DNA from 2 places in the Kitasatospora sp. NPDC033851 genome. Region 2 is predicted to be linked to the other one. Evidence: riboswitches for the same ligand, from Rfam matches in the RefSeq annotation. Region 2 holds a riboswitch; the other holds the start of a gene.
The links. A riboswitch is a leader RNA that binds a small molecule or an ion and turns the genes downstream of it on or off. The one in region 2 is predicted to bind thiamine pyrophosphate.
Positions count from the first base shown of each region.

Region 1 (3,324 bases), on a different contig from region 2:
CAATCTTGCTTTCGATCTCACTCACGCCACCAGACTGCCACCTCCGCGGCCCGCCGCGCACCAGCCGCTACCCGGCGACCGCCGACTTCAGCGGAACCGAGGGGTCCGCCGCGCGGGCCGGGTCCAGCGCCGCACCGCGTTCGATCAGCTTCCGTCCCTGGGTGAGGTCGCGCGGCCGGTCCACGGTCAGCAGCGCGCTCGGCACCCCGTCGCGCAGCCAGAGCACCGCCCAGGAGCCGTCCTGCGGGCTGCCGCGCCACAGCGGCTCGTCGCCCTCGGCGTGCCGGCCCACGTACTGGACCATCCGCCCGAACTGCTCCGACCAGAAGTACGGCACCGGGTCGTACGGCGGCGCGTCCGCACCGAGGACGGCGGCGGCCGCCGCCTCGCCGGACTGCAGCGCGTGGTCCCAGTGCTGGACGGCCAGCCGGCCGCCGGCCCGGGCCGAGGGGTAGCTGACGCAGTCCCCGGCCGCGAAGACACCGGGCAGGCTGGTGCGCAGCCGCGCGTCCACCACGACGGCGCCGGTCCCGTCCAGTTCGACGCCGGAGCCGGCCAGCCACTCGGTCGCGGGCCGGGCGCCGATGCCGACCACCACCTCGTCGGCGGGCAGGTGCGAGCCGTCCGCCAGCAGCACCGCGCCGGGCTCGACGGCGGCCACGCCGACCCCGCAGCGCAGGTCGACGCCGGCCTCGGCGTACCAGGCGGCCATCGCCGAGCCGATCGCGGTCGGCAGCGCGCCGGGCAGCGGCGCCGGGCCCGCCTCGACCACGGTCACCTCGCAGCCCGCCTCGCGGGCGGCGGTGGACACCTCGGCGCCGATCCAGCCCGCGCCGACCAGCACCAGCCGCAGGCCGGGGCGCAGCAGCGCGCGCAGCGCCAGCGCGTCGTCCAGGGTGTGCAGCAGGTGGGCCCGCTCGGCGCCGGGCAGGGCGCGCGGGACGGCGCCGGTGGCGATCACCAGCGAGCCGTACGGGAGGTCGCCGTCGTCGGTGTGCAGCACGCCGGGGGTGAGGCCGGTGGCCCGGCGGCCGGTGCGGACCTCGATGCCGAGGTTCGCGTAGTCGATGTCCAGGGTGGTGCTGTCGCTCTTGCCGAGCAGCACGTCCTTGGAGAGCGGTGGCCGGTCGTACGGCGCGTGCGGCTCCTCGCCGACCAGCGTGATCCGCCCCCGCCAACCGCCCTGCCGCAGCTTCAGGGCGCACTGCGCCCCGGCCAGCCCGGCCCCGACGACGACCACCTGATCCGTCCCGCTCAGCTCTGCCACGCCCGTCACTGTACTCAGCGCGACGCCACCGCTTCCGGGCCGTCCACCCTTCGTTCAGGCGCGGCCTCGCGCCGAGCGGCCCCCTTCCGCCTCCCCCTGTCCACCCTTCGTCCGGCCCTTCGGCCGGGCCGGGCCCCGGCGTTATGGTGGGGACACCATCACGGGAGCCCGGCGAACCGGGCTGAGAGGCGGGCTGGCACGGCCTGCGACCGTCCGAACCTGATCCGGGTCATACCGGCGAAGGGAGAAGAGCAGCTTTGACACGCATGCCATCAGGCGCCCCACCCGACGTCCTGGTGATCGGCGGGGGCATCATCGGCCTCGCCGTCGCCTGGCGGGCGGCGCAGCGAGGGCTGCGGACCGTCGTGGTCGACCCCACCCCCGGCGGCGGGGCGGGCAAGGTCGCGGCCGGGATGCTCGCCCCGGTCACCGAGCTCCAGTACGGCGAGGAGCCGCTGCTGCGCCTCGGCATGGCCTCCAACGAGCGGTACGCGGACTTCGTCGCCGAACTCACGGAGGCGAGCGGCGGCCAGGACACCGGCTACCGCCAGTGCGGCACGATCGCCGTCGCGCTGGACTCCGACGACCGCGAGGAACTGCGCGAACTGCACGCCTTCCACCGGCGGCTGGGCCTGGACTCGACCTGGCTGACCGGCCGGGAGGCCCGCAGGCTGGAGCCGATGCTCGCCCCCGGGGTGCGCGGCGGCCTGCACGTCGCGGACGACCACCAGGTGGACGGCCGGCGGATGCTCACCGCGCTGCTGTCGGCCGGGGAGCGCGCGGGCGTCGTCGTCCGGGCCGCCGAGGCGGTTGAGCTGCTGGTCGAGGGCGGCCGCGCGGTCGGCGCCCGCCTGAGCACGCACGAGACCGTGACCGCCGACCAGGTCGTGCTCGCCGCCGGCCCGCACAGCCACCGGCTGGCCGGTCTGCCCGAGGGCGTGCTGCCCGCGATCCGCCCGGTGAAGGGGCAGGTGCTGCGCCTACGGGTCCCCGACGCCTACCGGCCGTTCCTCTCCCGCAACGTCCGCGCCGTGGTGCGCGGCCGGCACATCTACCTGGTGCCGCGGGAGAACGGCGAGCTGGTGATCGGCGCGACCACCGAGGAGCAGGGCTACGACACCACGGTCACCGCCGGCGGGGTGTACGAACTCCTGCGCGACGCGCACGAGTTGGTCCCGGGTCTCACCGAACTCCCGCTCGCGGAGACCTCGGCCGGTCTGCGCCCGGGCTCGCCCGACAACGCGCCGCTGCTCGGCCCGACGTCACTGCCCGGGCTGGTCGCCGCCACCGGCCACTACCGCAACGGCGTGCTGCTCACCCCGGTGACCGCCGACCTGCTCTCCGAGTACCTGGCCACCGGCGAACTCCCCGAACTGGCGCAGCCGTTCACCCCCACCCGGTTCTCCCCCGCCCCCGCTCGCCCCACCACGAAGGCCCTGGCATGACCGAGATCGCACCGAACGAAACCGGCCCGAACGAGACCGCACCGAACGAAACCGGTCCGGACGAGATCGCACTGACCGTCAACGGCAAGCCCCGCGAGGTGCCGGCCGCGACGACCCTCGCCGAGGTGGTGGCCACCGTCAGCCGGGCCAACTCCGGCGTCGCCGCCGCCCTCAACGAGGCCGTGGTGCCCCGCAGTTCGTGGTCCGAGACGCCGCTGACCGCGGGCGACCGGGTCGAGATCCTCACCGCCGTGCAGGGAGGCTGAGATGGCCGACGACCTGCTGACCATCGCCGGGACGAGCTTCTCCTCCCGGCTGATCATGGGCACCGGCGGCGCGCCGAGCCTGGAGGTGCTGGAGCGCGCGCTGCTCGCCTCCGGCACCGAGCTGACCACCGTCGCGATGCGCCGGGTCGACGCGGGCACCCAGGGCTCCGTCCTGGACGTGCTGACCCGCAACGGCATCCGCGTGCTGCCCAACACGGCCGGCTGCTTCACCGCCGGCGAGGCCGTGCTGACCGCCCGGCTGGCCCGCGAGGCGCTCGGCACCGACTGGGTGAAGCTGGAGGTGATCGCCGACGAGCGAACCCTCCTGCCGGACCCGATCGAGCTG
Region 1 is NZ_JBVIRL010000016.1:83,781-87,104, reverse strand. Features, by position in the region: gene ACZ51D_RS27400 (Rv2175c family DNA-binding protein) at 1-25, opposite strand, end outside; gene ACZ51D_RS27395 (NAD(P)/FAD-dependent oxidoreductase) at 68-1,276, opposite strand; TPP riboswitch at 1,418-1,530, shown strand; gene thiO (glycine oxidase ThiO) at 1,534-2,712, shown strand; gene thiS (sulfur carrier protein ThiS) at 2,778-2,978, shown strand; gene ACZ51D_RS27380 (thiazole synthase) at 2,980-3,324, shown strand, end outside.
Region 1: it holds a riboswitch for thiamine pyrophosphate, as region 2 does, so the genes downstream of both, thiO (glycine oxidase ThiO) here and ACZ51D_RS07275 (purine-cytosine permease family protein) in region 2, are expected to answer to the same signal.

Region 2 (3,324 bases):
TGCAGGGCCTCCTGGGCGGCGGTCCAGAAGTTCGTCCACCAGTCGGCGACCTTGGTCGGCGCGATGAACTGGTAGACGGCGAAGCCCAGCACCCACGGCAGCAGCATCGTCCAGCGGGCGGGCGCGTCCTCGGAGAGGTTCCAGCCGCGGCGCCCGGCGCCGAGGAAGAAGTCCACCGCCAGCACCGCCAGCAGCGGCACGAACACCGAGCCGATCAGGCCGAGGAAGCTGTAGTAGGTGTCGGTGAACTGGTCGATCTGCAGCGCCAGCACGGTGGTCAGCACGCCGATCACGCCGCTCAGCACCCGGCGGTCCACCCGCGGCAGCAGGTTCTGCACCGACATCGCGGTCGAGTACACGTTGGCGAACGACTGGTCCGTCTCGCGCAGCACCAGCACCAGCAGGAACAGCCAGCCGGCCCAGACGCCGAGGAAGGAGTCGAAGAGCTTGTTCGGGTCGCCACCGGACTGCAGCAGCGCCATCAGGCCGAGCACGTAGCACCAGACCTGGGCGATCGTGTAGCCGGAGAAGCTGCCCCAGAACGCCGAGCGCGGGGTGCGCGAGTGCCGGGTGTAGTCGGCGGCCAGCGGGACGAAGGAGATCGACACCGCGATCATCGCGTCGGTCGCGCCCAGGAAGCCGTGCCAGTTGCCGGCGCCCGGGTCCGGCACGCCCTGGCGGCCCAGCTGGACCGTGAAGTACACCATCGCGACGGCGACCGCCCCGGCCACGAAGCGGCGCAGCACCGCGATCGAGCCCAGCGGCCAGATGGTCAGCGCGGTCGTCAGGGCGCCCGCGAGCAGCACGAACAGCCAGCGGTAGCCGGTGGTGTGGGCGACGGTCTGGGCGCCCGCCGAGATCGTCAGCAGCTCGAACACGCCCCAGCCGACGCACTGCACGATGTTCAGCACCGTCGGCAGGTACGACAGCCGGGTGCCGAACAGCCCGCGCAGGTTCGCCATCGCGGGGGCGCCGGTCCGGGCGCCGATCAGCGCGGCCACGCCGAGCATCGCGGTGCCGACCGCCGTACCGACCACGATCGCGGTCACCGCGGCGGCCAGCGACAGCTCGCTGCCGGGGGCGCCGAGCACGGTGGCGGCGGTCGAGAAGCCGATCAGGCTGACGCCCAGGTTCATCCAGAGCGCGAAGTGGTCCCGGAAGCGCAGCGTGCGCGGCGGCTCGGTGTCCAGGACCAGCGGCGCCTCGACGCGCTCGGAACGGTCCCGCACGGCGGTCGCCGTGGTGGCCGCAGCGGTGGTCGCCGCAGCGGTGGACTCGGGGAAATCCTTGGACGCGGCAGCGTCCGAAGAAGAGGATGACGAAGCAGACGGCATGGCCGATACTCCCTACGCCGGCATTACCCGGACAGGTTCCGGCGGTCAGCGCCCCCTCGACCGTCCGCCTCGCTCGCGTGGCGTACGGTCGACATGCGCACTCTCAGCCTGGTCGGTCCAAGCTCCCGCGTGTCAGTTTGGAGCGACAGGCTAACCGGCACAGGGGTGAACACCCAAGGCCAGGGCGTGCGCGGTCCGCATCGCGGGACGCCCGGCGGGGAGGGGGGAGCCCTCGGCCGTCGGCACCGGCTAAGGATTCTTATGAGTTCTTCAGAGGGGTCCTTACGGCAATCGAATCGACAGTGCGAAAAACTATGGTCCTTGGTTCTGCCAGCTATGGAGGTCGTCCGTGAGCACCGAGCGCGAGGTTGGGCCCACCGGGCCGCAGGGGGAGCAGCCCGCCGGCCAGGGGGCGGCTGAGTCCGCTTCCGAAGGCCCCGCTCAGGGCGGGCACCAGTCGACCATGGCCTTCCGCCGGGTCCCCGAGCCGGAGGCGGCCACCGGCGAGGCCGTCCCCGCCGAGGCCGCCCCGGCGGACGCGGCGCCGGCGGACGGCGGGCACAAGCCGACCATGGCGTTCCGTCGGGTGCCCGAACCCGAGGCGGCCACCGGCGAGGCCGGCACGGCCGAGACCGTCCCGGCCGAGGGCGGGCACAAGCCCACCGTCGCCTTCACCAAGGTCCCCGCGCCGGAGGCACCGGCGGCCGCGCCCGAGGCAGCCGCCCCGCCGGTGGCGCCCGCCGCGCCGGTCGCCGAGGAGCACGCCGTCGACCCGGCCACCGGGTACATCGACGCGCCGCCGCCGGTCCTGCCGCCCGCCGCGCCCGTGGCCCCGGCGGCAGCGCCCGTGGCCCCGGCGCTGCCGCCGGCCGCCAACCCGTACGCCACCCCGACCCACGGCGTCCCCGCCGCCGGTGCGCACGACGCGTACGGCGCCGCCGCAGCCGCCCCCGGTACCCCGGCCGCCCACGGCACGCCCGCCGCGCACGGCCACCACCCGTTCGGTGCGGGCCAGCCGCTCGGCGGCTGGGGCCCGACCCACGACGCCACCTCCGGCGGCGCGGGCTACCCCGGCGGCCCGGCGGGCCCGCTCGGCTACCCGGCCGACTACCCCGGCGGCCCGGACGGCGGCGGCCCGCGCAAGAAGCGCGGCGCACTGGTCGCCCTGATCGCTGCCGTCGCACTGGTCGCCGGTGTGGCCGGCGGCGCGCTCGGCGTGACCGTGGCCGACCGCAACGACAGCAGCAGCTCCGCGGACGACCACCGCAGCACCACCGTCCAGGCCAGCGACACCCAGAAGAACGAGCCCTCCCCCGGCTCCATCGCCGCCATCGCGCAGAAGGCGCTGCCCAGCGTCGTCACCATCAAGGCGCAGGGCAACGGCGAGTCCGGCACCGGCACCGGCTTCGTCTTCGACACCGAGGGCCACATCCTCACCAACAACCACGTGGTCGCGCCGACCCTCAACGGCGGCAAGCTGACCGTCAAGTTCGCCGACGGCACCTCGTACAACGCCTCGGTGCTGGGCCACGCCGAGGGCTACGACGTCGCCGTGGTCAAGATCGACAACCCGCCGAAGAGCAAGCTGGCCCCGCTGCCGCTGGCCGACTCCGACAAGGTCAACGTCGGCGACGCCACCGTCGCGATCGGCGCGCCGTACGGCCTGGAGTCCACCGTCACCAGCGGCATCATCAGCGCCAAGGACCGCCCGGTCGCCTCCGGCGACGACACCGGCTCGCAGGCCTCGTACATGAACGCCCTGCAGACCGACGCCTCGATCAACCCCGGCAACTCCGGCGGCCCGCTGCTCGACTCCGGCGGCGCCGTGGTCGGCATCAACTCGGCGATCCAGTCCAACGCCTCCGCCAACGGCCGGGCCGGCAGCATCGGCCTGGGCTTCGCCATCCCGATCAACCAGGCCAAGTGGGTCGCGGACACCCTGATCAAGACCGGCAAGCCGGTCTACGCCAAGCTCGACGTGCTGCGCAAC
Region 2 is NZ_JBVIRL010000003.1:106,950-110,273, reverse strand. Features, by position in the region: gene ACZ51D_RS07275 (purine-cytosine permease family protein) at 1-1,334, opposite strand, end outside; TPP riboswitch at 1,327-1,473, opposite strand; gene ACZ51D_RS07270 (S1C family serine protease) at 1,684-3,324, shown strand, end outside.